Regions from separate parts of the Streptomyces sp. NPDC051018 genome, predicted to be linked through region 4. Evidence: riboswitches for the same ligand, from Rfam matches in the RefSeq annotation. Region 4 holds a riboswitch; each other region holds the start of a gene.

Region 1 (5,845 bases), on a different contig from region 4:
GGGGGAGCGCAAGGCGGAGCTGATGACGCATCTGCTGAACATCGACCCGCCCGACCACACCCGGCTGCGGCGGCTGGTGTCCAAGGCGTTCACACCCCGGCGGGTCGCGGAATTCGCCCCGCGGGTCCAGGAGCTGACGGACCGGCTCATCGACGGCTTCGCCGGGCGGGGGAGCGCCGATCTCATCCATGAGTTCGCCTTCCCGCTGCCCATCTACGCCATCTGCGATCTGCTCGGCGTACCGCCCGAGGACCAGGACGACTTCCGGGACTGGGCGGGAATGATGATCCGGCACGGCGGGGGACCGCGGGGCGGGGTGGCCCGGTCGGTGAAGAAGATGCGCGGTTATCTGGCGGAGCTGATCCACCGCAAGCGCGAGTCCCCGGGGGACGATCTGATCTCCGGGCTGATCCGGGCGAGCGACCATGGGGAGCATCTGACGGAGAACGAGGCCGCAGCCATGGCCTTTATCCTCCTCTTCGCCGGTTTTGAGACGACCGTGAACCTCATTGGAAATGGCGTCTATGCCCTACTTCGCCACCCGGAGCAGCGAGCCCGTCTCCAGGCGTCCCTCGACGCGGGGGAGGCCGGTCTGCTGGAGACGGCGGTGGAGGAACTGCTGCGCTACGACGGGCCCGTCGAGATGGCGACCTGGCGCTTCGCGACGGAGGCGCTGACCATCGGCGGCCGGGAGATCGCCGCGGGTGATCCCGTACTGGTCGTGCTGGCGGCGGCCGACCGCGACCCGGAGAAGTTCGGCCGGCCCGATGTCCTCGACCTCTCCCGGAGTGACAATCAGCACCTCGGATACGGGCACGGCATCCACTACTGTCTGGGCGCGCCCCTGGCCCGGCTGGAGGGGCAGACGGCGATCGCGACCCTGCTGCGGCGGCTGCCCGACCTGAGGCTGACGGGGGATCCGGCGGATTTGCGCTGGCGTGGCGGCCTGATCATGCGTGGACTGCGCACCCTGCCCGTGGAGTTCGCGAACCGATACAACTGACGGAAAGTCAATTCCGTGACTCGGGCGTGATCTGCACATCATCGACTTGTGACAGACGTTCGGGTGCCGCTACCTTTCACCCCCGTCCCGGGTGTCACGTGAAAGGCAACTGCATGCTCTCCGGAAATGGTCGCCATCGCCGTCCCCGTCAGGCCCCTGCCATCGTCGTCGCCGCGGGGGTGACGGGATCCGCCATCGCGATCCCCCTCCTCGGCGCGGGCTCGGCGTCCGCGGTCGACGGGGCGGTGTGGGACCGGGTCGCGGAGTGCGAGAGCGCGGGCCTGTGGAGCGCGAACACCGGCAACGGCTACTACGGCGGACTCCAGTTCTCCCAGCAGGTCTGGGAGGACTTCGGCGGTACGGAGTACGCGGCCCGGCCCGATCTCGCCAGCCGCTCCCAGCAGATAGCCGTCGCGGAGAAGGTCCTTGCCGCGCAGGGTCCCCAGGCGTGGCCGTCGTGCGGCACGCTCGCGGGGCTGGCGCCCGGTGGCACCGATACGGGGGCGGCGGTCGACCCCGGGCCCGCGCCCGCACCCTCCGGTACCCCGTCCGGCGCTCCCTCCGGCACCCCGGCTCCCGGGCAGAAGGCCCCCGGAGAGCAGAAGGCGCCCGGGGCGAAGGCACCGGGAAAGAAGACGCCCGCACCGGGGGCGACGGCCCCGGCCGCGCCCGGCGGCGGCAGCGCGGGCAGCGGTACGCCCGGCGCCGAGCCCGCGCCCGAGGCGACCGGCTCCTCCTCCGCCGACCCGGCCGACCCCACCGCGCCCACCGGCCCGGGTGGTGCGGACAAGAGCCGTGGAACGGACGGCGATCGCGCCTCGCGGAGCGACTCCGCGGCCCGCCCCGGCGCCAACGACCAGAAGCAGACGGGCGGTACCGGCGCCGCGGAGGTCCCGCCCCTCACCTACACGGTCAAGCCCGGCGACAACCTCTGGGCCATCGCGGAGGAGAAGAAGCTGGAGGGCGGCTGGCCCGCGCTCTACGAGACCAACCGGGAGACCGTCGGCGCCGATCCGGACCTCATCCTTCCCGGTCAGAGCCTTGAACTGGGCTCGGAGTAGCGGGAATCCACCCGGAAATCGCGCCCCGGTTCACACCTCTTTGTCCGATTCTGCGCAAGTGAGACATGGGTCTCTTTGCCGAATCCGGCCCATCCCGTCCGGCGGAATGTTTCATTCCGTACTCGACCTGCGGAAACGCGGGTTGTGGCAGTGGCGGGATGGGCGGTTTTTCCCTGATGGGCCTCTTTGAACATCCGGGACAGGTGTGCCTACGGTCTGAACCGCTCGCCACCGCGGGCACCGTCGACCGTCACGCCGAATCCTGCCGTCGGTCGGGGGGAACAGTCGTCGCTCAGAGCGCCGAAGGCAGGAGCGGGGGACCCAAGGTAAGTGCCGGACCCGTCCGTCGAGGATGAACGACGGGCACCCGGCTCGGGGTGAAGCCGCGCGCCAGGACGCGCGGCCGGGCAACTCACTTGGCCCGAACCCGACAGCTCACCTCGCAGGCGTCGGTGAGGAGATCGTTCCATGCTGTTTTCCAGCAAGGGCAAGCACCGCCGCCCGTCCAAGGCCGCCAAGATCGTCGCGTTCGCCGGCATCACCGGTGCCGCCGTCGCCGCACCGCTGATCGGCGCCACCTCCGCCTCCGCCGCCACCGCCTCCGAGTGGGACCGGGTCGCCCAGTGCGAGTCCGGCGGCAACTGGTCCATCAACACCGGCAACGGTTACTACGGCGGCCTCCAGTTCTCGTCCTCCACCTGGGCCGCGTTCGGCGGGACCGCGTACGCCCCCAACGCCCACCAGGCGTCCAAGTCGCAGCAGATCGAGATCGCCGAGAAGGTCCTCGCGGGCCAGGGCAAGGGTGCCTGGCCGAGCTGTGGTGTGGGCCTGTCCAACTCCGCGTACACGGGCTCCTCCAGCTCCGGCTCCTCGCAGCAGTCCCAGTCGCAGTCCCAGTCCCAGTCCCACCAGCAGTCGAAGCCCGCGCAGAAGCGCGCCGAGGCCCCGACCACCCGCTCCGAGCGCTCCCACGCCCCGGCGCAGCAGCAGGAGTCCCCGAAGCCCGCCGCCAAGGCCAAGGGCTTCCAGAAGGGTGACGGCGAGTACGAGGTCAAGGCCGGCGACACCCTGAGCAAGATCGCCGAGGCGAAGAACGTCGACGGCGGCTGGCAGAAGCTGTTCGAGCTGAACAAGGACATCGTGGACGACGCCGATGTCATCTACCCGGGCCAGCAGCTCCACCTGAGCTGACCCCGCACTCCGCACGGCATCCGCCGACCGCACAGGCACCCGCCCGGAGCACGGAGCCCCGTCCCCCGGCGGGGCACCTGTCCGCGGCACGGCACCTGTCCGCGGCACGCACCCGCCCCCGGCGGGGCACCGGAGCACCCCGGTCCGACGCGCTTCCCCCGTACGCGCCGGACCGGGGTTTTCCCGTGATCCGCCCGAGCCGCCGGGCGGACGGGATGCCCGCGCCCCCGCCGCGTACATCTCCCGGAGCGGTCCCGGTACCCCCGCGACGGGCCTTACCGATGGGTAGTGATCACCCGTCCGCCCGTCCTTTTCTCCCTCGCCGACGCGCTTCACGCCGTTTTTCGTCCCAGGGAGCGGGCAGCGACAGGGCCACGACCCCCGGCCGGTTAGGCTCGTGCCGCAAGGCCGATGAGGCCCTGCACTTCCAGCGTCACATCCCAGAAGGAGATGCTCGTGCCGTCCATCGACGTCGTCGTAGCCCGGGAAATCCTGGACTCCCGAGGCAATCCCACGGTCGAGGTCGAGGTCGGCCTCGACGACGGAAGCACCGGCCGTGCCGCCGTTCCCTCCGGTGCCTCCACCGGAGCGTTCGAGGCCCTTGAGCTGCGCGACGGTGACAAGGACCGTTACCAGGGCAAGGGCGTCGAGAAGGCCGTCCTCGCCGTCATCGAGCAGATCGGCCCGGAGCTGGTCGGCTACGACGCCACCGAGCAGCGCCTGATCGACCAGGCGATGTTCGACCTGGACGCCACCCCGGACAAGTCCTCGCTCGGCGCCAACGCCATCCTCGGTGTCTCCCTCGCCGTGGCGCACGCCGCGTCCGAGGCGTCCGACCTGCCGCTCTTCCGCTACCTCGGCGGCCCGAACGCGCATCTGCTGCCCGTTCCGATGATGAACATCCTCAACGGCGGCTCGCACGCCGACTCCAATGTGGACATCCAGGAGTTCATGATCGCGCCGATCGGCGCGGAGTCCTTCTCCGAGGCCCTGCGCTGGGGCACCGAGGTCTACCACACCCTCAAGAAGGTCCTGAAGCAGAAGGGCCTGTCCACCGGCCTCGGCGACGAGGGCGGCTTCGCGCCGAACCTCGACTCCAACCGCGCCGCGCTCGACCTCATCCTCGAAGCGATCAAGGAAGCCGGGTACGCCCCCGGCAGGGAGATCGCGCTCGCGCTCGACGTCGCCGCGTCCGAGTTCTACAAGGACGGCGCCTACGAGTTCGAGGGCAAGTCCCGCTCGGCCGCCGAGATGACCGAGTACTACGAGGAGCTGGCCGCGGCCTACCCGCTGGTCTCCATCGAGGACCCGCTGTTCGAGGACGACTGGGAGGGCTGGAAGGTCCTCACCGAGCGCCTCGGCTCCAAGGTCCAGATTGTCGGCGACGACCTCTTCGTGACCAACCCGGAGCGCCTGGCCCGGGGCATCGAGGACGGCGCCGCCAACGCCCTCCTCGTCAAGGTCAACCAGATCGGCTCGCTCACCGAGACCCTGGACGCCGTCGAGCTGGCCCAGCGCAACGGTTTCAAGTGCATGATGTCCCACCGCTCCGGTGAGACCGAGGACGTCACCATCGCCGACCTCGCCGTCGCCACCAACTGCGGCCAGATCAAGACCGGCGCCCCGGCCCGCTCCGAGCGCGTCGCCAAGTACAACCAGCTGCTGCGCATCGAGGAGATCCTCGACGACGCGGCGGTCTACGCGGGGCGCAGCGCGTTCCCCCGCTTCAAGGGCTGATCCGGCGCCGGTCCTGCCAGTCGTTCGTACGTCCCCGGCCCGGTCCCGTACCGTGTCCGGGGACGTACGCGCGTAAGGACACGGGAGGCGAGTGATGGCCGGGAAGGACCGGGACCGGTTCTCCACCGCGACCAGGCTGAGGCTGCTCGGCGAGCAGACCGCGGCCCGTGTCTACCGCTCCCAGACCCGGCGCCAGGCCCGCCGCTCCCGGCTCACCGGCCGTGCGGCGTTCCTCGTGCTGGTCGTCTGCTCGCTGGTCGTCGCGCTCGCGTACCCCATGCGGCAGTACGTGTCCCAGCGCGGCGACATCGCCGACCAGCGGGACCGTATGGCCGAGGCGGAACAGCAGGTCGAACGGCTCCGTGACGAGAAGGCCCGCCTCCAGGACGAGATGTACATCCGGCGGCTGGCCCGGGAACATCTGCACTATGTGCTGCCCGGCGAGACCGGGTACACGATGATCGACCCCGAGGCCGAGGAGAAGCGCCGCACGGACGAGGGGTCGGCCGACCGGCCCTGGTACTCGAACGTCTGGGAAGGCGTCGACAACGCGGACCGCGACTGAGTACCGGCGCGGCCGGACCCTCCCCCCGGGGCGGGCGATCCCGGCACGGCCGGGCACACCGGACAGAACAAGATCCAAGGCAGGCATGGAAACCCCTCCACCCACCACCGAACCGACCGAGCCCACGGACGCGGACATCGCGGCGTTCCGGGAACAGCTCGGCCGCCCTCCGCGCGGGCTGCGCGCGATCGCCCACCGCTGTCCGTGCGGGCTGCCCGACGTCGTCGAGACGGCGCCGAGGCTGCCGGACGGGACGCCCTTCCCCACGCTGTACTACCTCACCTGCCC
Region 2 (5,845 bases), on a different contig from region 4:
ACCTTCGGAGCCGTCGTCCAGGCGTTACGCGAACACGCCGGCCTCAGCCGCGCCGAATTCGGCCTCCGCGTCCGCTTCTCCAAGCACACCGTGGAGTCGGTGGAACTGGGCCGCCGCATGCCCGACGAGGCGTTCGTCGAACGCGCCGAACAGGCCCTGGGCAACACGGGCGCGCTACGGAGGGCGGCCAGACACCTGACCAGGGGCGAACCGGGGCTGGCCGCCTGGTTCCGGCGGTGGGCGAAGCTGGAGAAGGTGGCGGTGAGCCTCAGCACGTACGAGTGCAGGCTGGTGCCGGGGTTGTTGCAGTCGGAGGGGTACGCGCGGGCGGCGTTCGACAGCCGCGTTCCACCGCTGTCCGACGACCAAATGGAGGCTCAGGTGACCGCCCGGCTGAAGCGACAACAGCTCATCCGGGAACGTCCCAACACCTCATTCAGTTTCGTGGTGGACGAGCACATCGTGCAGCGTCGGCTTGGTGGTGTCGAAGTCACTCGCCAGTTGTTGGATCACATGCTGGCCTTCACCTCACTCCGAAACGTGTCGTTTCAGATCATGCCGACAGCGTGCCACTCTCATGCCGGTCTGGATGGCCCACTGGCCTTGTTGGAAACTCCCGACGGAAGACACCTTGCGTACTCCGAGGGTCAAGAGAGCGGCCGATTGATCGCTGACCCAAAAGAGGCCGCCGTCCTGCATCGGCGGTATGCAACACTCCGCTCACAGGCCCTCAACCCCTTGGAGTCCGTGGGCCTGCTGGAGCGGATCAGAGGAGCACGATGAGCGACACCGAACCAGTCTGGTTCAAGTCCCTTTACAGCGGCACCGCCGGCGACAATTGCGTCGAGGTCGCCACCATAGAAGGGGCTGTTCTTGTCCGGGACTCGAAGGACCTGGCGCGCCCACACGTCACCGTCAACCCCCAAGGGTGGGCGCAGTTCATCGAGTACGCCGCACAACACTGAAGCCGTACGCCTGCACAACGTCAGCCGACCCCGGCCCGAACCAACGGAACGGGCCGGACCGGCGGGCGAGGAGGGCACCACCCGGCCTCTGACATATGGGGGACATCTAGGGGACCCGGAGGCTGGTCAGAGGTTCGATCCGGCGCGATGCTCTGGGGCAGCATCCGAACCAGGGGGGACCCCATGAAGGCCATCGTCCATGACTTGTACGGCTCCGCGGACGGCTTAGAGCTGCGCGACATCGACCGCCCCGTTCCCCGGGACAGCGAAGTGCTGGTCCAGGTGCGCGCCGCCGGGGTGGATCCGAGCATCCTGCACCTCATGACGGGCAAGCCCTATATGGCCCGCCTCGCCTTCGGGTTCCGCAAGCCCAAGAACCCCGTTCGCGGCTGGGACCTCGCCGGGGTGGTCGAGACGGTCGGTGCGAAGGTGACGGGCTTCAAGCCGGGTGACGAGGTCTTCGGCAGCGGCGACGGATCGCTGGCCGAGTACGCCTGCGCCAGGGCCGACAAGCTCGCGCCCAAGCCCGGCAACCTCACCTTCGAGCAGGCCGCGGCTCTCCCCGTCTCCGGGGTCACCGCCCACCAGGGCCTCAGCGGCAGGGCGCGCCCGAGGCCGGGGCAGAAAGTACTGGTCATCGGCGCCTCCGGCGGCATCGGGACCTACGCCGTCCAGCTCGCCGCCTCGTACGGAGCCGAGGTCACCGCCGTCTGCGGCCCCGGCAAGGCCGACTTCGTCCGGACCCTGGGCGCCACCGACGTCCTCGACTACACCACCCAGGAGATCACCGACGGCGGGCACCGGTTCGACGTCATCCTCGACACCGCCGGCAACCGCCCGCTGTCCCTGCTGCGCCGCGCACTCGCCCCCAAGGGCGTCCTGGTCATGGCCGGAGGCGAAGGCGGCGGCGACTGGGTGGGCGGCCTGGGCCGCCAGCTCCACGGCTACGCGCTCTCGCCGTTCCTGGGCCAGACGCTGAGCTCCCTGATCGCGCTGGTGCGCCACAAGGACCTGATGATCCTCAAGAAGCTCGCCGAGGACGGCACGATCGCACCGGTCGTCGACCGCGCCTACCCGCTGACCGAAGCCGTCGCCGCGATCAAGCACCTGGAGACGGGCCATCCCCGGGGCAAGATCGTCGTGACCGTATGAGCCGTGCCCGTATGAACCGGGCGATCGCGGCCAGGGCCGGGGCACGGAGGACGCCGTACGCGGGGCACGATGAGAGGCCCTACCCCTTCTGGGAACTATGGAGCCCCTCACACCCAATGGATGAAATGTCCCATTTGGCTGCTTTCTCGCCAATAAACCTAAACGCCCTTCGCTATGGCGTCTTTTGAATAACGACTCCATAAGTGACAAGCGTCACCCGGAGACCCGAAACGATCAATTCACTCCCCGGCCATCCCATCGCCATGAAAAGCGAGTTGGGCCCCTCCGCCGGATCATGGAAATCCGGCACCCGAAAGCCAGACCCGGAAATGGGTTTCGAAAAGGAAACCGCGCCTTGTCTCCCTCGCCCGGTCTCGTCTACGGTCATCGTCGACTCGGGACGGAACGCCTCATCCTGCCGCCGTCCCGCACAGAGCCGACCGACTACTCACTCACGGCAGGAGCGGGGGAACCAGGTAAGTCGCCGGTACCGCAAGGGACCGGCTAGGGGTGAATCCGCGCCTTCGGGTGCGGTAGGGCATCTCCAGCCCGAATCCGACAGCTCACCTCGCAGGCGACGGAGAGGAACTCAATATGTCTGCCCAGGTAAAGCTGTCCCGTTTCGGAACCCGCTCGCTCACCAGGGGTCTTGTCGCGCTCGGCGCGGCCGGCGCCGTGCTGGCGCTCCCGCTGGCCGGTGCCGCCACGGCCCACGCCGCCCCCGCCGCCACGACGGCGACCCAGGCCACGACGTACCCCGACAACCTCGACGGCTGGATCAGGGAAGCGCTGTCCGTCATGGCCGATCACGGAATTCCCGGCAGCTATGAGGGAATTCACCGGAACATCATGCGCGAGTCCTCCGGAAACCCGCTGGCGATCAACAACTGGGACTCCAACGCCGTGGCCGGAACGCCGTCCAAGGGCCTTCTCCAGGTGATTGACCCGACCTTCCGGGCCTACCACGTTCCGGGTACGTCCACCGACAGCTACGACCCGGTCGCCAATATCGCCGCAGCCTGCAACTACGCGGCCGACCGGTACGGATCGATCGACAATGTCTTCGGGCCGTACTGACACTGCCTGAACTCCATACGCGAGAACGCCCCCGGGATCCCGGGGGCGTTCTCGCGTATGGAGGCCGATATGCCCCCGCACCCTGCGACAGCAGACGGAAGACAGGACGGAGGAGGAGACCGGGAGCGGAAGGACCCGCGAACCCGGCGGGGTCGGGCGTCCACAGGATCGGGGTAACTGCCGCCAACGAGAGGCGTGTTGACAATGTCAACACGCCTCTCTACGTTGTGGGCCGGTTCTTTCCTGCTTCCGTTGAGCAGCCGTGCGGGGCTTGTTCCGGGGGCATGTCATGCGACACAGGGGGGTGTGAGTCATGGGTGAAGCCACGGCGGACGGGCGGGGTGCTCCCGGGCTCGGGGGAGGCGTTGCGCGAGCTGTACGCGGATCTGCGCCGGGAGGCCGTACGGGGGGTTGTCTCCGAACTCACCTTCCGGGCACGGGCCCAGGCCATCGGGTTGGGGGAAGCCGAACAGATACGGCTGCGGGCCGAGCTCGCTCACCGGCACTCCGGCCGTCCTGCTCACCCGGTCCCGGCTGCTGTGCCAGTCCCTCGCGCCCCTGGTACGGGCGCTGGGCACCGAGGACGCGGGGGTGACGGTGGCGACGGCGCACTCCTGGCTCGCCCGCTGGTACGGGGAGGTCGCCCCGAGAACCGACGACGGCTGGTACGACTGGCCGGCGTTCTACGAACGGGCGGCCCTTCGCGAGGCGCCCGGCGCGCTGAGTCTGGTCGTGGACGAGGGCCAGGATCTGCCGCCCGCCTTCTACCGGCTGTGCCGGCTGCTCGGGGCGGAGGTGACCGTGTTCGCCGACGAGTGCCAGCGGCTCACCGACACCCGGTCGACCCTGGGGGAGATCGAACGGGGTCTCGGCGCCTGCGCCCGGCACGGCCTCGGCGGAAACCACCGCAACACCCGTCAGATCGCCGAGCTGGCCGCCCGCTTCCACACGGGCGCCATATCTCCCGCGCTGCCCGGGCGGATCGGGCCGCGTCCCCGGCTGCACCGGCTGACCGGCCCCGGGGCCGTGACCGATCTGCTGGTCTCCCTGGCGCGGGAGAGGCCGGGAGACAGCATCGGGGTCGTCGTCAACTCGACCCGTACGCAGTTCGAGCTCATCACCCTGCTGGAGCGGCGGGCTCCGGAGCTGAGGCCGCAGATGTACACCGCCCAGGCCGCCCACGGCAGATACCGCACGCTTGATCTGTCCCGCCCCGGCCCGGTCGTCGTCCACCGGGCCGGCGCCAAGGGGCTCGGCTTCGACACGGTCGTCGTCCCCGACACGGAGACGGACGCGGCGGCGGACCCCACCTCCGCGTCGCTGCGGATGGCGTACTACGTCCTGACCACCCGCGCCCGCCGCAACCTCCACCTGGCCTTCACGGGCACGACGGAGCCACCGACACTGGCGGACATCCCGGGGGACGTCCTGGTCCGGGGGTGAGGCGGGGGGGGGTTCGGCCCGGGGTGAGGGGTGGGGCCGGGCGGCGGCGGTCAGCCGGTGGTGGCCCGTTCGGGGGCCGGGCGGGCGCTGTCGGGTGCCGCGGCCGGCAGGGGCTCCGGTACGGCTCCGGGGGCGGGGGTTCCGAGGGCTCCGGGGTCTGGGGCTCCGGGGGCTCCGGAATCCGGTTCCTTCAGGAAGAAGGTGAGGACCAGGCCGATGAGATAGACGGAGGCGAGGACCCAGACCGTGCCCTCGATGCCGAGCGGGCCGACCAGACCCGCGACGGCCGAGCCGGCGAACTGGCTGAGCCCGGCACCCAGGTTGAGGATGGCGACCGCGGCGGCGACATGACGCGGGGCGAGCAGCGGCATGATCGCGGACAGGGGGACGAACGCCCCCAGCGCCAGGCCGTAGACGACGGCGACGGCCAGGGTGACTCCGAAGCTGGGGCCGACCGCCTCGGGCACGTAGTAGAGGGCCAGCACGGTCACGAAACAGCCGAGCCCGCCCGCCCAGGCGACCGTGTTGACGCCCCCGATCCAGTCGGCCACATAGCCGGACAGCAGATTGGCGGCGACGTTGGCGAGGAGCATCGTGCCCCAGATGGTCTGCCACTGGGCGGTGGAGAAGCCGATGTCGTTGACCATATGGGTCGTCAGGAACACGACGAAGGCATAGAAGGACAGCGTGTTGATCAGCCGGACCACGCCACCGACGCCCACCCGGGGGTGGGTCTTGACGATGGTGAGCGCGTTGAGCATCCTCGCCACCGACTCCTTCGTCGACGCCGGGGGGCCGGTGACCGCACGGGCACGGACGAGGAAGGCGATCAGAGCGCCGCCCGCGGCGACGAAGACGAGCGAGAGCCAGAGGGTGGCCATCTCGCCGATCAGGGGGATGACCGCGCCGGCGAAGTAGGAACTGATGACGCCGAGGCCCATGGTGGAGGCGAACCAGTACCAGCTGACGGCACGGCTGAGCTTGTTCTCCGGGGTCTCCATGGCGATCCAGACCAGGAAGCCGTACGCGAAGAAGGGGTACCCCAGTCCGCGGACTCCGAAGGTGAGGAGCATCAGCGGATAGTTCCCCGCGGCCACGCCGACGGTCAGGAACAGAACCTCGAAGACGGCCCAGATCCCGAGGCCCAGCAGCATGACCCGGCGGGGGCCCCATGCCTCGGCGAGGGCGCCGGAGAGCCAGGCGGCGAC
Region 3 (5,845 bases), on a different contig from region 4:
CGGCCTCACACTGGAAGCCGCCGCACTGCGCGCCGGACTCTCACCCGCGCATCTCTCCCGGCTGGAGACCGGACGCCGGCAGCCCTCGCTGCCGATGCTGCTCAGTCTCGCCAGGATCTACGGTACGACAGTCGCCGAGCTGCTGGGTGAGCTGGCGCCCGAGCACGACCCCGTGATCCGGGCCGGCAGCCGCGAGCCCTCCGAGGCCGACGGCTGGACCTACCACCAGGTAGGCGGCCCCGGCCGGGCCATGCAGGCGCTCCGGCTGATCGTCCCGTACGGCGCCCAGGGCGATCTCGTCCGGGTCCACCCCGGCGAGGAGTGGCTCCATGTCCTCGACGGAAGGGTCCGGCTCAGCCTCGGCGAGACCGTGCACGAACTCGGGCCCGGGGACAGCGCGCACTACGACTCGCTCACCCCGCACCGCATCGCGGCGGCCACCCGCGACGGCGCCGAGATGCTGTTCGTCCACACTCTGATCCAGAGCCCCGACATCCATCCCCATATCTGACCGGCCGCGCGCGGCCGGACTTCCCCCGGCCGCGGTTCAGCGGGGTCGGAGCAGGCCCGGGACCCGGAGTGCGGACCGTCACCATCCACAGTCACAGATCGAGTGAAGAGAGGCCGACGATGTCGGAATCACCTGTTGTACCGGAAGGCTCCGGCTTCGCCGAAGGGCGGAAGAACGGAGAGGTGGAGAAGGAGAAGGAAGGACGGTTCCCCCGCGGAATCTGGATCCGCCTCCTCGCCTACCTGGTGGTGGGCCATGTGCTCGCCGGATTCCTCTACCTGCTCTTCGAGGTCGGCGCCAAGTAGCGGACCGCCCCGTTCACCCTCGTAGGACGCTCATCCCTCGTCGAGGAGGCGCGCCCGCAGCCGCTCGCGCGTCTCCGGGGCCACGCGCAGCCCGTCACCGAGATAGCGCTCGGTGGTGCCCCAGGTCGCCTCGATCGCGTCGAAGGCGGAGTGGAGGTACTCCCGGCGAGCGTCGAAGAGGGGCCTGAGCAGCTCCATCACCTCGGGCGACATCCCGGCCGGGGAGTTGTCCTTGCGCCGGACCAGATAGCGGCGGTGAGGGTCGTTGGACTTCAGATAGTCCGCCTCGATCGCCTCCCGCTCCACACCGACCGCGAGCAGCGACACGGCGATGGACAGCCCCGCGCGGTCCTTGCCCGCGGCGCAGTGCATCAGCGCGGGCACACTGTCCTCGGCCAGCGCGTGCAGAATCCTGCTGTGCTCGCCGGTGCGCTGGGTGATCATCACGCGGTACGACTCGGACATCCGGTCGGCCGCCTTCCCGTCCGCCAGGATCGTCCGCAGCTGGTCGAGGTCACCCTCGCGGACCATCGTCCAGAACTCCGCGCCGTCGGCCGGATCGCTGAGCGGCAGATTCAGGTTCCGTACGCCCGGCAGTGCCACGTCCGGGCCCTCCAGCCGCATATCGGCGGCATTGCGGAAGTCGAAGATCGTGTGCAGCCCCAGCCCGGAGAGGAAGGACGCGTCACTCGCCGTCGCGTCGGCGAGATGACCGCTGCGGAAGAGCCGCCCGTGCCGCACCGTCCTGCCGTCCACGGTCGGGAGCCCGCCGACATCGCGGAAATTGCGTACCCCGGTCAGTTCCGGCTCGGTCGACGGGACCTGCGGCAGCTGCTGCGTCACAAAGGCTCCTGAGGGTCACTGCCGTCGGCGCCGGTCGCCGACTGTGGCGTGTTCTCGACGATACGACATGGGTTCTTCGGGCAATTACTTTGTCCTTCCTGGTGGGAGCGTGCCCGGTGCCTTGATCCATGTCCGATGCTGAGTGATTATGTTGAATTGTATTGATTTCTGGGCTGTGGGGGCGGTGGTGCTCGGTCGGGGGTCGGGTCCGGGGGTCGCGGCCGGGCTCGTGGCGGCCCTCTCTATCGGTCACAGGGCGGCCGTGCCGTTGCCGGCGGGTCGTGGGCCGGAGGGTGGGTCGTGGCGGGCCCCTGGGGTGTGAGCCCGCGGTGGCGATGGGTGTCCCGCTCCGGGGCCGGACATCGCCCCGGGGTGGTCGGGGGTTCGCTGCTTTCCGAAGTGCGTGTTCCCGTGGTGAAGTTCGGATGGCGAACTGGAGGAGGAGTTCTCCTGGTGGGGGAATGGGCCGTTCTGGCCGACGCCTCTGCCGCAGGTGAATGCCCTTCAGGCGCCGCGTCATGGGAGCCGGATGGGCTGGCGCGGAAAAAATTTAGCGGCCATTCGGAGCGGAGTCGCGACCGGAATCGCCGGAGGCGCCTCCGGCGTGATCAGGATTCGTGGGTGTGCCTCAGGGAGGGGTGCTCATGACGTCCGGCTGAACGGCAGGCGACTTGTTGCCGACGGTATCGCCCGAAAAGTGACGGGAAGTTGAACGGCCGGGCGTGGCCGCCATGGCCTATAGGGGCTTCTGGTCATCATGTCCGAATTGAACCCTTAGGTATAACGTGCCCTGTCTGTAGGGGAGATGGTTCCGCTCGTGAGCAGGATCATATTCGTGACGGTGTGTGGCCGGATCGGGAAAGAGGAATTCGGCCGCCCAAGGGGAGTTGGCGGAGCCGGGTAGACAGAGGGTGACCGGGTATTCCGCGCCGGAAAGATCCGTGTCACGGATCGGGAAAAGGCTCGGCTTGTTCCCTTCGGCGCGGCCGGTCTACGGTCACGGCAGTTCGGACGGAACGCCTAATCCTGCCGCCGTCCGGAATTCCCACCCACCCACGCGTGGCAGGAGCGGGGGACCCAGGTAGTACGCCGATCCCGGAGTTCCGGACGGCTTGGGGTGAAGTCGCGCTGCCGCGCGGCCGGGCATCTCCAGCCCTAACCCGACAGCTCACCCCGCAGGCGCCGGAGAGGAATGCGTCATGCCCAAAAAGGGTAAGCACCGCCGAATTACGTCCAGCCCCCTCACCCGTGGCTTCGTCGCCGCCGGTACCGGTGGCGCGGCCATCGCCCTTCCGCTGATGGGTGCGAGCGGCGCCCAGGCGGCGGAGCAGTCGGCCCCCGCGACCGTCGCCGCCGTCCCCGCCGCCCCGGTGGCCCAGCAGTCCGCCGCCGCTCCCGTGACCTACCGCGTGGTGGCGGGCGACTATCTGTCCAAGATCGCCGCGGACCACAACCTCAGCGGCGGCTGGCAGAAGCTCTACGCCGACAATCGCGAGGCCGTCGGTGAGAACCCCTCGCTGATCCACCCCGGCCTGGAGCTGACCCTCGGCGCCAAGGCCAAGGCCAAGAGCGACGCCCCGGCGAAGTCCGAGACCCGCTCGGAGCCCCGCGCCTCGCGTGACGACGCCCGTGAGAGCGCCCCGGCCCCGGCCGCCCCGAAGGAGACCGCCTCCAACACGTCCGCGTCGGCCGGCTCGGTCGAGGCCACCGACGACGACGCCGCGCAGAGCACCCCCGAGCCGAGCGCTCCCCAGGCCGGCGGCGGCTACACCACCCCGGTCGCGTCCGCCAACGTCAGCACCCCGTACCGCGCCTCGGGCTCCATGTGGTCCAGCGGCTACCACACCGGTGTCGACTTCACCGCCTCCACCGGTACCAGCATCCGGTCCATCGGCCCCGGCACCGTCGTCTCCGCCGGCTGGAGCGGCTCGTACGGCAACGAGGTCGTCATCAAGCACGCCGACGGCAACTACTCCCAGTACGCCCACCTCTCCTCGCTCTCCGTCTCCGCGGGCCAGAGCGTGAGCGGTGGACAGCAGATCGGGCTCGCCGGCTCCACCGGCAACTCCACCGGCCCGCACCTGCACTTCGAGGTCCGCACCGGCCCCGGCTACGGCTCCGACATCGACCCGGTGGCCTATCTGCGCCAGCACGGCGTCTCTCTCTGACGTTCGTACCAACGCCCGCAACCCCTCGTGCCGCCCGGCGGTGGCACGGGGGGTTGCGGCGTGCTCCCGCTTCGGTGATCCGGTCCGGCGGGTGGGCCGAGCGGGATCACCACACCGTCAGGCCCCCGGGCCGGGCGGCGGGGACGCGTTCCAGTACGCCGCCCGCGAAGACGTCGTACAGCGGGAGCGCCTCCAGATGCACATAACCGATGTGGCAGTCGCAGACGGCGAGCGGGCAGGCGCGCGGGCGCAGCGCGGTCCGGTACGAGCCGTCGTACAGATTGCCCAGTTCGGCGGGGACGAAGTGGCAGCGGCGCACGGTGCCGTCGCCGTCCACCGAGACGACCGACTCGCCCGTCCGGCAGGGGAGACCGGCCGAGCGGTGCGGATGGCGGCTGTACGGGAACAGGGGATCGAGCGCGGTCCACTCCGCGGCTTCCGGGTCCGTGTACCGGTGGCCTTCCGCGGCGTTCACCCAGAGGTAGACCTGAGAGGGAAGTCCGGCGCGGAGCCGGCGGGCGTGCTCCAGATGCTCGGGCAGCCCGACCACACCGACACTGAAGCGGATGCCCAGCCCGGTCAGCTCACGGCACTTGCCGAGGAACCTCTCGTACGGGGTCTGCCCGGGGTGGTAGGTGCACCAGAGCGCGAGCGTCCCGGGATCGGCGTCCGCGAGCCAGTCCGTGCGGCAGCTGAGATTGGTCTGGATCGCCACCCGCCGCACCTGCGGCAGCCGGGACAGCTCGACCAGAGTGCGCCGGTACCAGGAACGGACCAGGCCCTCGCCCCAGGGTGTGAACAGCACCGAGAGCCGGTCACCGGTCCCCGCCGACACCCAGGCGGCGAACCGCTCCAGGGCCGCCCGGTCGGCGCGCAGCTGTGCGGGGGAGTCGCGCCGCTTGGCGAACGGACAGTACGGACAGTCGTAGTCGCAGGAGGCCAGCGGCCCCCGGTACAGGACGGTCAGATCCACGGTGCCGTCCTCACTTCGGCTCGTACGCGGCCATCGCGGCGCGCACGGCGGGGGAGAACAGCTCCGGTCCCAGCGCGTCCGAATACGCCAGCCCCTCGGCGCTGAGCCTCAGCCGGCCGGGCGGTGCGTCCGCGTCGAGCCAGCCCAGTGCGGCGAACCGCGCCAGCTCGGGTCCGAAGTCGTCACCGGGGTCGCCGCCGAAACGCTCCCGGTAGCCCGCCGTCTCCATTCCCTCGGCCTGGAGCAGCGACTGAAGCAGATGGCGGCGGCGCGCCTCGCCCTCGTCCACCGCGAGCCCGACCTCCGCGTGGGCGAAGTCCTCGGTCTCCGTGTAGTCGTCGATGATCGTGCGTATCCCGGGCATCCGGACGGCGTAGTCGAAGGAGTAGTGGAGGCGCGAGGTGTAGGAGCGGGCGCCGCAGCCGAGGCCGATCATGCCGTCGGTCTGGCAGGCGTAGTCATCGGCGTCGCCGTGCCCCGCGAGCGCCGGACCGTGCCCGGCGGCCGTCCCGCCCGGCACCGCGCCCGGGCCGGGGGTACGCGTACCCGGACCGATGGTCATCGCACCACGCGCGGGGGTACCGGAGACCGGGGAGCCGCTTACGGCGACCGTGGCCCCCGCGCCGCTCGCCGCGCCTGTGCCGCCCGTGTCCCCGGCGTCCCGGCGGCGGAACATCCGCATCGACACCTGGTCATAGCCGTGGGCCAGCAGATGGTCACGCCCCAGGCGGTACAGCCGCAGCCGCTGGTCGTCCCAGGCCGCGTCGCTCCCGGGCCCGGTCCGGCCGAGACCCGTCAGCGGCCGGATGTACAGCGGGTAGAGATACAGCTCCTCGGGCTGCCAGGCGAGCGCGGCGTCCAGGGAGTACCGCCAGCTCTGCGGGGTCTGGCCGTCGATCCCGTAGATCAGGTCGATGTTCAGGACGGGCACTCCGGCCGCACGGATGCGCCCGAGGGCGGAGTCGACCTCGGATCGCCGCTGAGGGCGGACCGCGGCCTTGGCCTCTTCATCGACAAAGCTCTGTACGCCGATGCTGATCCGGGT
Region 4 (5,845 bases):
CCGCTTGTCGCCGGCCCTGACTGCTCCTGGTCCTGCCTGTTCCCAGCCCTGACTGCCCCTGGTCCTGCCTGTTCCCAGCCCTGACTGCCCCTGGTCCCGGCGGGCCGGGTGGGCCCTTCCGGTCGGCCCCCGGGGGCCGGGACCGGGCGGCGTAGAATCGGGGCATTGTGTCTGTGCTTCGAAACCACGCCGCCGATCGCGAATCCGGCGTTCCCCCGCGCCCCCGGAGCGAGCCCCGCTTCCCCGGAGGGCCCGCCGCCGATCCCGCGGGGTCCCATCATGAGCGGCGGATCAGGAGTTTCCAGCCACGGCGGAGCCGGGTGACCGCGGGGCAGGAGGACGCGCTCAAGCGGTTGTGGGGCACCTGGGGCTTCGACATCGACGGTCGGGGCCTCGTCGATCTGGACGCGATGTTCGGCGGGTTGCCCGTCGTGCTGGAGATCGGCTTCGGCATGGGGGAGGCCACTGCCCGTATGGCCGCGGACGACCCGGCGACCGGAATCCTCGCCGTCGATGTGCACACACCGGGCCAGGGCAATCTCCTCGGTCTCGCGGAACGGAACGGCCTGTCCAACATCCGGGTCGCCAACGGTGACGCGATCATCCTGCTCCGGGAGATGCTCGCGCCCCACTCGCTCGACGGCCTGCGCGTCTTCTTCCCCGACCCCTGGCCCAAGAAGCGGCACCACAAGCGGCGCCTGATCCAGCCGGAGTTCCTCACGCTCGCCGCCCGGCATCTCAAGCCCGGCGCCGTCGTGCACTGCGCGACCGACTGGGAGCCGTACGCCGAGCAGATGCTGGAGGTCCTCTCCGCGCACCCCTGCTTCGAGAACACCCGGGAGGACGGCGGTTTCGCCCCCCGCCCCGGTTTCCGGCCGCTGACCCGCTTCGAGGGGCAGGGGCTGGACAAGGGGCACCAGGTGCGTGACCTGCTGTTCCGCCGCCGTGCCGAGCCCTCGCCCGGGGCCGTTTCCTAGACGTCCGCCCCCGAGGGTGCGCGGCGCCGCCGCGAAGGTGTGCGTCGGCAGGTGTGCGTCGGCCGAACCGTGCGGGCCTGCCGGGGCGGCCCCGAACCCCGCCCGCGGCTCCCCGTCCGAGGTGTCTCGTCCCCGTCCCGCCAGGGCGCCTCGCGGCCATGCCCGTCCACGGAACTCCCGGCGCGCAACCGCCGGCCGTCCTCTGCGCCATCGCCAGGTGTCAGTACCTGTCGTTAGGGTCGACGGGTGTACGAGCCGTCGACCCCGCATCCATCGCCGCGCCCGGCGGGCCGACCGCCGCCCCACGCGGCGGATTCACCCGGTCCCTGGGCGGCGGCGCACCCCGCGGTTCCCGCGTTCGACCCGCGGCCGCAGTTCACCGCGATGCCGGAACAGGCCCGCTGGCGTTACAAACCGCGCCGGGCCTCCCGGTTCTGGCACAACAAGGCGGTCCGGGCCGGGATCCTCATCGTGCTGCTCGCGCTGTCCGGACTCGTCATCCTCGCCCTCGTACGCGAGCAGACGGGCACGGAGGGCTTCCTCGTCGGCCTCGCGCTCGCAACCCTGCCCGTACCGCTGCTCGCCACCGTGTTCCGCTGGCTGGACCGGGTCGAACCGGGCCCCTGGCGCAATCTGGTGTTCGCGTTCGCCTGGGGCGCGTTCGCCGCGGCACTCGTCGCGATCATCGCGAACACGTTCGCGACCCGCTGGATAGCCACCACCACCGCCGACCCCACCAGCGCGGACGCTCTCGGGGCGACCGTGATCGCCCCCGTCGTGGAGGAGAGCGCGAAGGCCGCCGCGGTCCTGCTGATCTTCACCTTCCGGCGACGGGACTTCACCGGCCTCGTCGACGGAGTCGTGATCGCCGGTTTCACCGCGACCGGCTTCGCCTTCACCGAGAACATCCTCTATCTGGGCACCGCGTTCGACGAGGACCAGGAGACGGGCTCGTCGGGCTTCGCCTCGGTCACCGCGGCGACCTTCTTCGTACGGATCGTCATGTCCCCGTTCGCGCATCCGCTGTTCACGGTGCTGACCGGTCTGGGTTTCGGTCTCGCCGCCCTGGCGGCGCGGCGCGCGCGGGTGCGGCGGATCGCGCTGCCGCTCACCGGACTCGTGCTGGCGATCGGCATGCACGCGGTGTGGAACGGCTCGGCCTCGCTGCTCGGCCCCTGGGGCTTCTATGTGGTGTACGGGGTGTTCATGGTCCCCGTCTTCGGACTGCTCACCTGGCTGACGATCTGGTCCCGGCAGCGCGAACTGCGCACGATCTCCGCCCAGCTGCCCGCCTACGCGGCCGCCGGCTGGCTGTCACCCAACGAGCCGCCGGCCCTGTCGTCCATGAAGGCCCGCAGGACCGCGCGGGAGATCGCCCGGCGTACGCACGGACCGGGCGCGGCGCACGCGGTGGCGGAGTACCAGCGGTTCGCGACCTCGCTGGCGTTTCTGCGCCACCGGGCCGAGCGGGGTGCCGCGGACCCGGACTTCACCGAGCGGGAGCAGGAACTGCTGCACCACATGTGGCAGCGCAAGGGGATGGCGGGCCCGGCGCTGACCTACGCGGCCCGCGCGACGGGACGGGTGTGGGTGCCGCCCCCGCACCGCGACTACGAGGGGTTCAACCCGTACCGCATCTGAGCCGGTGTGCCCCCACGGCTCGTACGGGAGCGGCCGAGGGGGCGGAAGTGGGAGAGGGTACGGCACCGGCAGCCCTGGCATCGGGGGGTATGCGCCAGGGCTGCCGGAGTTCGGTGATCCGGGCCATCGAGGTGGTCCGGACGGTTGGGCACTCCGTACCGATCCGTTCGGTTCGGCGGTACGGGTCGCGCAGAAGTGGGTCCGTTACGCCGTCCCCTGCCTGGACCCGACGACAGTACAGGCACGAGGACGGACGCAGGCACGAGGACAGGGATGGGGACGAGCACGGGAAGGGACTCAGGTACGGCTCGCCCTGGACGTGTCTCCCGGTCACCGGGGCAGGGAGAGTTCCCGCCGGATCAGAGGGTGAGGCCCTTGCTCCGCAGCCAGGACGCCGGGTCGATCGTGCTCCCGCCGGGCGTCTTGACCTCGAGGTGCAGATGGGCGCCGGTCACATTGCCGGTCGCGCCGACGCGGCCAATCGTTTCGCCCGAGCCGACCTTCTGGCCCGCGCTCGCGTTGATGGACGACAGGTGCGCGTACATCACCTCCGTACCGTCGTTCAGCTCCAGCACGATGCGGTAGCCGTACGACCCGGACCAGCCCGCAGCCTTGATGGTGCCGCTGGTCACGGCCTTGACGGGGGTGCCCGTCGGGGCGGCGAAGTCGAGGCCGGTGTGCTGGCCCGAGGACCAGAGCGAGCCCGACTGGCCGAAGGAGGAGGTGATCGTGTACGAGGAGGTCGGCAGCGAGAAGCTCTTCGCGAGCTTGGCGAGACGCTCGGCCTCCGCCTTGGCCTTCGCCTCCGCCTCGGCCTTCTTCTTCTTGGCCTCCGCCTCGGCCCTGGCCTTGGCCTCCGCCTTCCTCGCCTCGGCGGCGGCCTTCTCGGCCGCGGCCCTCTCCTCCGCGGCCTTCTTCTCCGCGTCCGCCTGGGACTGCTGCTGCTCGGCCTGCTGAAGGATGCGGGAGCGCAGGGCCTCACCGGCGCCCTGGGCCTGGTCACTCGTCCCGGCGCCCTCGGTGGCCTCGGCAGCGCTGCCGCCGATGGTGCCCATCGCGGCGAGCGCGGTGCCGGCGTCACCGTCACCGCCACCGGAGTCCTCGGACGGCTTCAGGCCGTCGGGCAGGTTCTCCGCGAAGCCGTCGGGGAGGGAGATGGAGACCGCGGGCTTGTTCTGCGCGGTGGCGATACCACCCGCGCCGACCGCCGCGATCACCCCGACACCGAGCACCGTGGAGCTGCGGGCGATTCCGCCCCGCTGCTTCATGACACGGTGGCGGCCACGCACCGGACGGACTGAGTCCGCCGTGGGGTTCCACTCTCCGAAGGACCGTTCGGCCCCTTCTCGGCTGAAGACACCGGACCTGGCGGGTGCCTCCGGGGCAGGACTGTTGGACGCCACTGAGGCGTTCTCCTTTCCTTCCTTCTCGCCTACCGGGTTAGCTGACGGGTTCGGAGCAGGAAGGTCTCCTACGAGTTCCTCCGCAGGGTGCGAAGGCGCCCGATTCACCCCAAAAGGTGGTTCCCCGGTTCCCTTGCGGGATTCGGCGCACGCGCACGGCGCCGTCCTGACGACGGCTGGGACAACCGCGCTGCGTTATCGAACGTTAATAGACACGGGGACCGGATTCCAAGCCGTTCCGGTGGATCGCTCGTGACCGGGCGCCGGACCAACCGGGACACAAGCGACCGGAGTCGGGCGACTTGATGCCCACTCGGCCGACATCACATCGCTGATGGTTCATCACATGCCGAACAGAAGGCCGTACTTCACTACCCGCAGTACGGGGGCCGGGATGAGAACAGTTTCATCGAGGCGTTGCCCGCCCCTCATCACCGGAGACCGTCCGGCGCTCCCGGCTGTGGGACAACCGACACCGTTCTCCGGCGTGTCGGCTGCCGTTCACCCGCCCGGGTGAGGGCCAGCATCGCCATGTCGTCCGTGGCGCCGCCGCCCGTATGCCGGCGTACATCCTCGACCAGGGCGTCCAGCAGCTCCCCCGGGCCGGGAAAAATCCGGCCGGCCAGCCGGATGCCGGGCTCGTAGAAGACCCCGGCCGCGTTTCTTGCCTCGGAGAGCCCGTCCGTGTAGATCAGCAGGGTGGATCCCGCCGGCAGGGGATACTCCTCGGCCCGGTCCGGCCACTCCCCCAGCTCGCCCATGCCGAGCGGCAGCGCGGGCTCACGCGGCGCCAGCTCCTCCAGCAGACCGTCACCGTGCAGCATCAGCGGCTCGGGATGACCCCTGTTCACCAGGCGTACGGCGCCCCGCCCCCGTGGGATCTCCGCGAGTACGGCGGTGGCGAACCCCTCGAACGTGTCCAGGCTGCCCCGCCTCTTGGCCTCACGGACGAGCGCTCGTTCCAGTCGCTCGGCCACACCCTCCAGCGAACTCTCCTGCTCGGCCGCCTCCCTGAATGCGCCGATGATCACGGCCACCGTCTCAACGGCCCCCAGCCCCTTCCCCCGTACGTCCCCCACCACCAGCCGCACACCGTGCGGAGTGTCCTGCACGGCGTAGAGGTCGCCCCCGATGAAGGCGTCGGCGAGCGCGGCCTCGTACCGCGCGGCGATCTGGAGCCCGCCGATCTCCTCGGCGGGCGTGGGCAGCACGGCGCGCTGCGCGGCCTCGGCGATGACCCGCGCCGAGGCGAGCCGCTGCCCGCTGCGGCGCACGACCCGGTTGATCAGTAAGGCGAGCAGCGAGACGGTGACCACGGTGGTCAGCTCGGTGTATCCGGCGGACTGCGTGAGCGTCTTGTCGTACAGATGCAGCGACAGCTCCGCGAGGGACGCCGTGATCCCGGTCAGCAGGGTGTTGGTCCAGGAGAAGAAGGGGGCCGCGACCAGCGGGGCCGCGGCGAACAGCGGCACGCCGGTGAAGTTCTCCGGCGCCAGCAGGTCATGGGTCACCCCGCCGACGATCATCAGCACCGGCAGTACGCGGAGGAAGCGGCGGGCGCCGAATCCACTGCGCTGCTCCACGTCCGCCAAGGGTGCACTCCTCCCCGGTCCGCCCGCGCGGCAGCGGCCCGGTACCGCGCCCCCTCCAGGTTCGCCCCAACCGGGCCGGGGAGCGAGCCGCCATCGGCCGAATGGGGTACGGACACGACCTCCGGCCACCGGTTCCGATTCCGGTTCCGGTTCTGGACCGGGTCGATGTCTGGAACGGGCTACCGCTTGTAGCTCTGGCTCTGGCTCCGATTCCGGTTCCTGCTCCAGTTCC

What was found. A riboswitch is a leader RNA that binds a small molecule or an ion and turns the genes downstream of it on or off. The one in region 4 is predicted to bind cyclic di-AMP.
Positions count from the first base shown of each region.
Region 1: it holds a riboswitch for cyclic di-AMP, as region 4 does, so the genes downstream of both, ACIBCM_RS27345 (transglycosylase family protein) here and ACIBCM_RS32925 (M23 family metallopeptidase) in region 4, are expected to answer to the same signal.
Region 2: it holds a riboswitch for cyclic di-AMP, as region 4 does, so the genes downstream of both, ACIBCM_RS22345 (transglycosylase SLT domain-containing protein) here and ACIBCM_RS32925 (M23 family metallopeptidase) in region 4, are expected to answer to the same signal.
Region 3: it holds a riboswitch for cyclic di-AMP, as region 4 does, so the genes downstream of both, ACIBCM_RS04375 (peptidoglycan DD-metalloendopeptidase family protein) here and ACIBCM_RS32925 (M23 family metallopeptidase) in region 4, are expected to answer to the same signal.

Region 1 is NZ_JBITFN010000019.1:12,404-18,248, reverse strand. It holds gene ACIBCM_RS27355 (cytochrome P450) at 1-1,003, shown strand, start outside; gene ACIBCM_RS27350 (transglycosylase family protein) at 1,117-2,064, shown strand; cyclic di-AMP (ydaO/yuaA leader) riboswitch at 2,353-2,528, shown strand; gene ACIBCM_RS27345 (transglycosylase family protein) at 2,533-3,255, shown strand; gene eno (phosphopyruvate hydratase) at 3,706-4,992, shown strand; gene ACIBCM_RS27335 (septum formation initiator family protein) at 5,087-5,557, shown strand; gene ACIBCM_RS27330 (DUF501 domain-containing protein) at 5,643-5,845, shown strand, end outside.
Region 2 is NZ_JBITFN010000013.1:13,335-19,179, reverse strand. It holds gene ACIBCM_RS22360 (Scr1 family TA system antitoxin-like transcriptional regulator) at 1-783, shown strand, start outside; gene ACIBCM_RS22355 (DUF397 domain-containing protein) at 780-965, shown strand; gene ACIBCM_RS22350 (NAD(P)-dependent alcohol dehydrogenase) at 1,149-2,117, shown strand; cyclic di-AMP (ydaO/yuaA leader) riboswitch at 2,549-2,707, shown strand; gene ACIBCM_RS22345 (transglycosylase SLT domain-containing protein) at 2,712-3,194, shown strand; gene ACIBCM_RS22340 (DNA helicase) at 3,606-4,637, shown strand; gene ACIBCM_RS22335 (MFS transporter) at 4,688-5,845, opposite strand, start outside.
Region 3 is NZ_JBITFN010000002.1:116,830-122,674, forward strand. It holds gene ACIBCM_RS04360 (helix-turn-helix domain-containing protein) at 1-511, shown strand, start outside; gene ACIBCM_RS04365 (DUF6126 family protein) at 631-816, shown strand; gene ACIBCM_RS04370 (tyrosine-protein phosphatase) at 847-1,659, opposite strand; cyclic di-AMP (ydaO/yuaA leader) riboswitch at 2,700-2,854, shown strand; gene ACIBCM_RS04375 (peptidoglycan DD-metalloendopeptidase family protein) at 2,859-3,827, shown strand; gene ACIBCM_RS04380 (STM4011 family radical SAM protein) at 3,934-4,800, opposite strand; gene ACIBCM_RS04385 (STM4012 family radical SAM protein) at 4,811-5,845, opposite strand, start outside.
Region 4 is NZ_JBITFN010000030.1:55,292-61,136, reverse strand. It holds gene trmB (tRNA (guanosine(46)-N7)-methyltransferase TrmB) at 168-977, shown strand; gene ACIBCM_RS32930 (PrsW family intramembrane metalloprotease) at 1,362-2,618, shown strand; gene ACIBCM_RS32925 (M23 family metallopeptidase) at 2,978-4,021, opposite strand; cyclic di-AMP (ydaO/yuaA leader) riboswitch at 4,033-4,179, opposite strand; gene ACIBCM_RS32920 (PP2C family protein-serine/threonine phosphatase) at 4,453-5,613, opposite strand.